Prochlorococcus marinus CUG1416: one gene and its partners. The main gene of each other region encodes a partner of the protein of the gene in region 3 in a complex. Links are inferred from orthologs where the notes say so. Each region holds a gene or a part of one and is shown on either strand. Other genes may lie near its edges.

What was found.
Region 1: the proteins of accD (region 3) and accB are in contact, whole or in part, in a solved structure (PDB 8UXZ), measured with the Escherichia coli proteins. The link is inferred for Prochlorococcus marinus CUG1416 from one-to-one orthologs.
Region 2: the proteins of accD (region 3) and HA146_RS02765 are in contact, whole or in part, in a solved structure (PDB 8UXZ), measured with the Escherichia coli proteins. The link is inferred for Prochlorococcus marinus CUG1416 from one-to-one orthologs.

What each region holds. Positions count from the first base shown.
Region 1 is NZ_JAAORM010000001.1:26,548-29,667, reverse strand. The notes cover bases 144-3,100. They hold accB (acetyl-CoA carboxylase biotin carboxyl carrier protein), read right to left. Parts: upstream 1,897-3,100; coding sequence 1,390-1,896; downstream 144-1,389. Other genes in these bases: HA146_RS00125 (peptidylprolyl isomerase), read left to right, coding at 2,500-3,100; efp (elongation factor P), read right to left, coding at 1,896-2,456; pdxA (4-hydroxythreonine-4-phosphate dehydrogenase PdxA), read left to right, coding at 379-1,413; HA146_RS00145 (NAD-dependent epimerase/dehydratase family protein), read left to right, coding at 144-357. In the rest of the region: more of HA146_RS00145, read left to right, coding at 1-143; more of HA146_RS00125, read left to right, coding at 3,101-3,120. UniProt on the Escherichia coli protein: This protein is a component of the acetyl coenzyme A carboxylase complex; first, biotin carboxylase catalyzes the carboxylation of the carrier protein and then the transcarboxylase transfers the carboxyl group to form malonyl-CoA.
Region 2 is NZ_JAAORM010000002.1:258,756-261,894, reverse strand. What follows is about bases 22-2,997. They hold HA146_RS02765 (acetyl-CoA carboxylase carboxyltransferase subunit alpha), read right to left. Parts: upstream 2,026-2,997; coding sequence 1,018-2,025; downstream 22-1,017. Other genes in these bases: HA146_RS02760 (long-chain acyl-[acyl-carrier-protein] reductase), read right to left, coding at 2,029-2,997; HA146_RS02770 (SDR family oxidoreductase), read right to left, coding at 309-1,043; folE (GTP cyclohydrolase I), read right to left, coding at 22-158. Also shown: more of folE, read right to left, coding at 1-21; more of HA146_RS02760, read right to left, coding at 2,998-3,069. UniProt on the Escherichia coli protein: Component of the acetyl coenzyme A carboxylase (ACC) complex. First, biotin carboxylase catalyzes the carboxylation of biotin on its carrier protein (BCCP) and then the CO(2) group is transferred by the carboxyltransferase to acetyl-CoA to form malonyl-CoA.
Region 3 is NZ_JAAORM010000002.1:481,442-484,373, forward strand. Bases 164-2,932 are described here. They hold accD (acetyl-CoA carboxylase, carboxyltransferase subunit beta), read right to left. Parts: upstream 2,105-2,932; coding sequence 1,223-2,104; downstream 164-1,222. Other genes in these bases: HA146_RS04025 (Gfo/Idh/MocA family protein), read right to left, coding at 164-829; HA146_RS04030 (hypothetical protein), read right to left, coding at 832-1,221; HA146_RS04040 (phosphoribulokinase), read right to left, coding at 2,252-2,932. In the rest of the region: more of HA146_RS04025, read right to left, coding at 1-163.

The DNA of each region.
Region 1 (3,120 bases), on a different replicon or contig from region 3:
GTTATCTCTAAAAAAAATCAAGTATTTTCAAGAATTCATGTTGCTGATATTACAAATGCAATTATTTATATTTTACAAAATAAAGATTCTTTAAAGTTTCACCAAATTATTAATATTGCAGATGATGAACCCTGTTCTCAAATAGAAGTGATTCAATTTTGTTACGATCTTCTTGGTTTAGAAATGCCAAAGCCAATATTATTTGAAGATGCAAAACAGAAATTGTCACCTATAGCTCAATCGTTTTGGATGGAAAATAGAAGAGTTTCTAATAAACTATTATGCGAAACACTTGGATATAAACTAATTTATAAAAACTATAAATTAGGCTTGAAAAACTGCTTTTTAAATAGTTAAACAAATAAATTAACACTCTTTATGAATATTAAAAATTCTAAGAATACACTTAAAATTGTATTAAGCGTCGGAGATGAATCCGGTATAGGACCTGAAATAATTTTAAAAGCTCTTTATTCTCATGAGATACAAGAAAATATTGAGTTTATATTAGTTGGTTCAAAAAAAAATCTACAAAATACATATACACATCTTAGAGGTCTAGGATTGGAAAACCTCGCAAATCCTAATGATTTACAAATCCATGATCTCAAAATTTCTTCATCTGATAATGAATCTAAATCAGGTTATGGTGATTCAAGTTTCTATTACTTAACAAAAGCAATTGAAATTGTAAAACAATATCCTAATTCAGCACTTGTGACTGGCCCAATTTGCAAGAAATCATGGTCTCTAGCTGGTCATCACTTCTCCGGGCAGACTGAAGTATTAGCAAAATCATGTGGAGTAAAAAATGTTGGTATGTTATTCACAGCTAAATCACCAATTACAGGTTGGAGATTCAATACCTTACTAGCTACAACCCACATAGCACTTTATGAGGTACCAAAAAGCCTAAATACACAATTAATTCACGCTAAATTAGATCTTTTCAAGGAGTTTTGTATGACATATACTGAGAAACCTACTTTAAAAGTTGCTGGATTAAACCCTCATGCTGGCGAAGAAGGTATTTTGGGTAATGAAGAAATAGATTGGCTTAATGATGCATTGATTGCTTGGAATGAAAATAATAGAGATATTAAATTAATAGGCCCATTATCACCAGATAGTTGCTGGAATTCTGCCGCCAAAGCTTGGAGACAAAAAGATACTGAAAAACATGATGGCATTCTTGCTATGTATCATGATCAAGGATTAATACCAATGAAGGTTATAGCTCTTAATTACTCAGTCAACACAACAATAGGTTTACCTTTTATAAGAACATCTCCAGATCATGGAACGGGATTTGACATTGCTGGCAAAGGAATAGCTCAATCTCAAAGCATGATTGAGGCTATAAAGGCTGCCATAGAAATGACTAAAAATTCAAGACTGCTTAACACGCATTAAAACTTGACCAAATTCAACTGGCGTTCCATTTTCAACAAGAATCTCTACTATTTCAGCGTTAAATTCAGATTCTATTTCATTCATTAATTTCATAGCTTCCAAAATACAAATAGTTTGACCGACCTTAACTTTATTTCCTACTTCAACGAATGGGTCCTCCCCTGGGGCTGCAGCCCTATAAAAGGTTCCAACCATAGGAGAAGTTACTTCAGTAAGGTCTGAGCGTCCAGGAGGGGCTACTTGAGTCGTCTCAGGCTCATTAACTAATGAGGCATTATCATTGATGGCTTTTTGATTAGCAATTGTTTGCCTATCATATGAATTATTAGGAACTGAATTATTAGTAAATTGGTTCTGATTAAATAAATTCCGTTTTATTTCAAGTTTAAAATCTTCTCCCTCCAGTGAGAATTCTTGAATATCGCTTGTTGAGATTTTCTCTATTAAGCGATTTAAGTCTTCATGATCTAATTTCATAGCCATTAATTTTCACGTCCAAGATAACTATCGTTACGAGTATCAACTTTAATCATTTCTCCAACAGAAATAAATAAAGGAACCATAACTTGAGCACCTGTTTCTAGAATAGCTGGTTTCGTGCCCCCACTGGCAGTATCGCCTTTAACTCCAGGATCAGTCTCTGTAACTTTTAAAGTAATAGATATTGGAAGTTCCACTTCTAAAACTTTACCATTATAGAAAATAACATTAACCTCCATTCCTTCTTTCAAATACTTTGCGCCTTTACCTATTTGTTCAACGGATAGTCTTGTCTCTTCAAAACTTGTCATATCCATAAAAACATAATCTCCAGACTCCACATAAGTGTGTTGGAGGTTAGACTTCTCAAGGATAGCCTGCTGTACTGATTCTCCGGCTCGAAAAGTTTTTTCAACCACGTTGCCGCTTTGAACTGATTTTAATTTTGTTCGCACGAACGCAGAACCCTTACCAGGCTTGACATGTAGGAACTCTACAACACGCCAAACTTGTCCATCCAATTCGATGGTGGTACCTGTGCGAAAATCGTTACTGGAAATCATTCCTGTATTACATCCCCAAGGATCATAAACCTGCAAGAGTGCTATGCAAAAATTCTTATCAAATCAGAACAAACTTTTCTTATTTATTTCAATCATAATTTTACAGGTTTTTCTTTTCAAACCGATTCAAGTTCTAGCCGATTTACCGACTGGAAATGCGGTAAAAGACCCTAACGCAATCCTAAGAAACGCTCTCCCTATCAAGCAAGTTGAGTTGCAAGAAATTCAACACAAATTAGAAGAAACTAGCAACCTTGTAAGAGGAGGAAGATGGCCCGCTATTACTAAAACTGTTACAAAATGTCAATCTTTACTAAAAAAATACCAAATTAAAATTATTCAAGAATTACCAAATGAAAAACAGAAAATTGCTGAAAAAACATTTTTAAAGCTTAAAGACAATTTTGATAACCTTCAAAATTATGCTAAATCAAAGGATAAGTACTCATTTGTGACAACCCGAAAAGAGGCTTTAGATAAACTAGGTGGATTAGAAGAATATTTTCTACCGAATCAATTTCCACACTCTATCCCTGAAGAATTTGCTAATCTACCAAGATTATTAGGAAGAGCAAAAGTAAATATCAAAACCTCCAAAGGAGATATGCAAGCTATTGTAGATGGATTTAACGCCCCGCTTACTGCAGGCGCATTTATAGATTTA
Region 2 (3,139 bases), 220 kb from region 3 along the record:
TCTAGTTCTCCAGGATTTATAAAATCTGCGATGTTATCATTAGCACTAAATCTTGTGCCAGCATTTTTAATTCTGTCTCTTATAATTTCTGAGATTAGCTTATTAGTAATCTGGTCATCAAAGTTTCTAATATTATCGTTGGGTAATGTAGAGGTCATAAAATTTTAAACAAAAATTGTATTCAACTTAATTAACTGTATCTTCAAAAGCGTAATTGCTCATACACTATATCACATTCTCTTGTTAAATCGGGTTCAAATAGTTCCAAAAAAATTACCTTTTAAAGATTCAAAAAAGAAACAGAATTTTTAAAAAGCCCCTCCAGAAGGCATCAAAGTTAAGTCTTCAATCAATTGAGATTCAGGTTGTTGTGCCATATAAAGAATAGTATCTGATACCTCGCTTGAGGCGAGCATAGAAGTTCTATCAAAATTAGAGTTTATTGATTCTGAGTCCCAAAGAGGTGTATTTACTGAACCTAAAGTTATTGTGCATGCTCTGATTTTATTGGATCTCTCTTCCTCCCTCAAGCATTTAGTAAACATAGTTAGGGCAGATTTTGAAATACAATACGCCCCCCATTGCGGGAATGGATTATAAGACGCATGGCTACTAACATTAATGATTAAACCACCATTTTTTCTCATTTGAGGAATAACCGAGCTGCAAATTTGAAAAACGCTTGTGAGGTTAATTTGAATAGTTTGTTCCCATTGCCCAAAATCCATTTCAACTAAGGGCCCATTAAATGCGCAACCGGCATTATTTATTAAAACTGAAGGGCATCCATATTTCTTAATTGCTCTTTTAACACAATGCTCTATTTCTAGAGGCTTAGATAAATCACATTTAACAAGGTTAATTTTTGATTTAGTAGCCAATAGTTCACTCTTTAGTTTCTCCATTAAATCCATATTCCTGGAAAGTAAAATTAAATCCCAGCCAGCATTGGCAAAAGCAATTGCGGTAGATCTTCCAATACCTTTCGAAGCACCTGTTATAAAAGCGAGTTTCAATTTATTCAGTTTTTTGGGGAATTTCACTATAAATCTCTTCAATATTATTTGCTTCGATAAATTTACCTAAAACTCTAAATTTTTTGTATCTTTCCTCAATGAGTTCATCTTTAGTCATTTGAAGTAAAGCATTAAGGTGTTTCTCAATAGCCTCCTTTAGTGTCTTGCCAGCATCTAAAGGAGCCCAATTGTTTCCACCAGAAGGCTCTGGTAATACTTCATCTATTATCCCCAACCTAAGTAAATCTTTACCTGTAATTTTAAGTGCTGATGCAGCTTCTGGTGCCTTTGCAGCATCTCTCCATAAAATTGATGCACATGCTTCTGGACTAGCAACTGTATAAACACTGTGTTCAAACATTAGTAATCTATCAGCAACACCTATTCCAAGTGCACCTCCAGAACCACCTTCTCCGATGACAGTAGCTACTATAGGAACTTTCAAGCCAAACATCTCCCTTAAGTTTCTTGCTATCGCTTCTCCTTGTCCCTGTTCTTCAGCAGTCAATCCTGCATAGGCTCCAGGAGTATCAATAAATGTAAGGATTGGCAAGGAAAATCTATCAGCATGCTGCATTAATCTAAGAGCTTTTCTATAACCTCCTGGCTTAGCCATTCCAAAGTTTCTTACTACATTTTCTTTTGTATCTCTTCCTTTCTGATGCCCTAGAATCAAGACTGGTCGATTATTTATCGAACCTATCCCTCCAATTAGTGCCATATCATCGCCTCCATTTCTATCTCCATGTAATTCGATCCAGTCATCGCAAAACATTTGAACAAAGTCCAGGGTACTAGGTCTTTGAGGATGTCTAGCTACCTGAATCTTTTGTGCAGGCGTGAGTGATTTAAATATCTCTTCTCTTCTCCTGGCAGCTAAAGTTTCAAGCTGCAGAAGCTGTTGACTAACATCCACTTCTGAATCTCGAGCTAATTCTTTAATTTGCTCTATCTGTTTCTCAAGTTCAACAAGAGGCTTTTCAAAATCTAGGAGGTAACGTTTAGCCATAATTTAGACTGTTAATACTTTAGGGTGCTTATCAAGTCCAATCGCAGAAAAACCATGTTTTAAAGAAGCTGCTCCAATGAATTCCATTTTTTCAAGAGAAATGTTATTTCTTCCCCAACTAAAGTTGGTATGACATTTTTCAAATTCTAAAATCATAGCTTCTGCAAAGCAAGCGAACATCTCTCTCTGAGGGTTCTGCATTTCTGCAAGTTCCATCATATTCCAACCAATATCATTGAAAAACTCTACTATACCTCCTTTTAAAACATGAATATTTTCACCCTGAAATTTCTCATCAAGATTTTTAGGGTATCCACCGTCAATCATTAAACATGGTTTTTTTAAGTTATCAACTTCAATTTCAATAGTTTTAGGCATACTTGCAACCCATACAACAATATCCGCTTGAGGCAATGCTTCATCTAAACTTTTTATAGTGCCACCATCTAATTCTTTTTGTAATAGATTTAAGGGCTCTTGTTGTCTAGCTACCATAAGTAGTTCTGAAATCCCAGTTTTATTGATAAGCCACCTACAAACAGCGCTACCAATATCCCCTGTAGCACCAATTACAGCAACAGTTGCCTTTTTCAGGTCTATCCCGATGCGAGGAGCATTTATTTCTAATTGCTTACAAATAACCCAAGCTGTATGAGTATTACCAGTAGTAAACCTTTCCCACTCTAATGAAGTATTTCTGATTTGTTTATGCTGAAGAAGATTAAAATTCTCAAAGATAATAGAAGTAAATCCCCCTAAGGCCGTAATGTTAATACCTTTTTTCTGAGCTAGTTCCATAGCATTTAATACTTTTCTTCTAGCCGTTTTAAACCTAGAAAGCATTTCAGGAACAAAGCAAGAATCTATGTAAGAACCTTCAATAGATATTCCAGTCGCACTTTTAACTTCTACATTCTCAACCAATTGAGGAGGAGCTGTACACCAAACATCCAGGTCGCCATCTGCAATATGATCAAATCCTAGTAAAGAAGCTTTTCTTTTTGCATCTTCAAAACTAGTTGAGTGGCCTATTAACCCAAACATTTAAAATTTATAAATGGTTTCTATACGATGTAATGAAGAATAGCACAGAGGTAACTACTTAAATAGAAAG
Region 3 (2,932 bases):
TCTCGCTTTTAAGAATAAGTGAACCTTCTCTTCCATAAATTTCTAAACTAAATCCTCTACCGTTCCTAGAAATCGATGATAAAGATACCTGGCATGGAATAAGATTCGAACTGTAGTTTGATATTTCTATGTTAGCTAGACAAACATCCTCGCTAGTAACATCATTTAAATTAGAGGAATTAGGTAAAGGTCTTTTTTTTATTGATGTTGCTAACTTGCCAGATACGTTTATTGATTCTCCAAAAAACCAATTCAACATATCGAATGCATGAGTACCTAAGGCACCAATGACTCCTCCACCTTTTTCTTCCAAAGAATACCAATTCCATACTCTTTTAGGGTCTGATCTGCTTCCCATTAACCAATCTAATTTGACTAAATATATATCTCCTAAAATATTTTCATCAATAAGTTTTTTTGTCTGAAGGAAAAGGGGTACTGCTCTGTATTCGAAATCAACACATACGCTTAAGTTATTAATCAAAGATATTCTCTGAAGCTCCTCAATTTCAGAAGACGATATTGAAACAGGTTTTTCAAGTAGCAAATTCTTATTATTCTCAAGCGCTTGTTTTGCTAATTTAAATCTTGATTCAGGAGGGGTCGCAATAATAATTCCATCAATTTCTGGAGATTTTACTAAGTCTTCCCAATTATGAAAGAACTCTAATCCCGTTTCTTTCTCTAAAATCGATTTTTGTTTTTCCTCATAATGATAAATAGCTACAGGCTTTAAATAAACAGACTCTTTTAATGCCTCTAAATGAACTTTTTTCCCAAACCCAAGTCCAGCTATTGCTATTTTTAATTTTTTATTTTTAGTATTCATTCTTATCCATTAATAAACTCTGAACAACTACTTTCAATAACAACATCTATTAGTTCATCATTATTAGAAGCTTGCCATTTTGAATTAAATTGAGGAATTCCATTTATAGAAGTATCTTTGAACTTTTTTTTATCGCAATTAATTCTCATTACATAAAGTGATAACGCTCCTTTATCTGAATTAGTTGGATTTTTAAAAAACTTGGTCAGGACACTTATTTCACCATTTGGAAGCGGTTTAATACTCCCTTTATCAAGCCATTCTTTCCCATCATTATTCTCTTTTAGGAGAACCCAATCAACATTTCCTATTGCATTTGAATAGGAAGAAAAATTTAAAATGAAAAATAAAAGAGTTAATGAAAAATAAAATAAATTAGAAATAATTTTCATCTTATGTGTTTGCTTCTGCAAGTGCTTTTACACCGTGAATTTTTAAAATTTTGGTCAAAGTATCCTTGAGATCTTTCCTTTTTACTATTACATCAACAAAACCATGCTCAAGAAGATATTCAGCTGTTTGAAAATTATCGGGTAATTTTTCTCTTAATGTCTGTTCAATAACCCTTCTACCAGCAAATCCTATAAGAGCTTTAGGTTCCGCCAAAATTAAATCACCTAACATCGCAAAGCTGGCTGTTACCCCTCCAGTAGTTGGATGAGTTAATAAGGGCATATATAGAAGATTTTTTTCTTTATGTTTTTTTAGTGCTCCAGATATTTTTGCCATTTGCATGAGACTTAGCATGCCTTCTTGCATCCTTGCTCCACCTGATGCGCAAACAATTAGAACTGGGTAGTTTTCTATAGTTGCTCTCTCAATTATCCTTGTAATTTTTTCACCAACTACTGAACCCATGGATCCCCCCATAAATCTAAAATCCATAACAGCTAATGCTAAAGGGATTGAATTTACAGAACAGAAACCTGTTATGACTCCATCTCTTAAACCTGTACCTGCTTGACTTTCTTTGATTCGATCAGCATATGCCCTTCTATCTTTAAAACCTAAAGGATCTGTAGGACTTAGTGAACTGTCAAATTCTTTGAATGAATTTTTATCAGCTATTATACTTATCCTTTCATCGCTATTAATCCTATTGTGGTGTCCACAATTACTACAAACATTGAAATTTGAAATTAGATCTTTTCTATAAGCCACTTGGGAACATTCTGAGCATTTAACCCACAAACCATCCGCCTCGTCAGTATCTTGCGAAACTTTCCCAACAAATTGATCTTTACGCCTTGCGGCAAACCAGTCGATTAATGACACAACGTTACCTGTTTTTTCTATTTAAATCTAAGTAAGGTACTTTTATCAAGAAAGATATATAAATATTTGAGATTTTTAGATTAGGAACTCCTTAATCCTTAGAAAAAATATAAGTATTTGAGTTAATAATTAAAAATTAATTATTAATTATCCTTTATTTTTCTCCTCAATCATTTTATGAATTATTGGAGTAAGAATAAGTTCCATTGCGAAACCCATTTTTCCACCATTTACAACGATACTGGTTGGACTTGACATAAATGAATCGTGTATCATTCCAAGCAAGTATTGAAAATCAATTCCCCATTTTTCTCTCGCCCCTTTTCTGAAATGTATAATCACAAAGCTCTCGTCAGGAGTTGGAATATTCCTGCATATGAAAGGATTGGAAGTGTCAATTGTAGGAATTCTTTGGAAATTAATATCGGTTTTACTAAATTGTGGACAAATGTGATTTATGTAATCAGGCATTCTTCTCAATATAGTATCAACAATGGTTTCAGCTGAGTAACCTCTTTCTGCGTTATCTCTATGAATTTTTTGAATCCATTCTAAATTTGTTATCGGAACAACTCCAACAAGTAAGTCAGCATAAGATGCCACATTGTATCCATCACCTTCCACCCCGCCATGTAACCCTTCATAAAATAGTACGTCTGTCCCCTCAGGAATATCTTCCCATGGAGTAAATTGTCCTGGCTCTAAGGATGTCCCAAGTCTTGTATTATGTTCTTCCGCTTCTTCAGGACTATGTAGATAATATCTTTTCTTCCCTCCTCCAGTTTCACCATAGATTTTAAAAAGTTCTTCTAGCTTGTCAAAAAGATT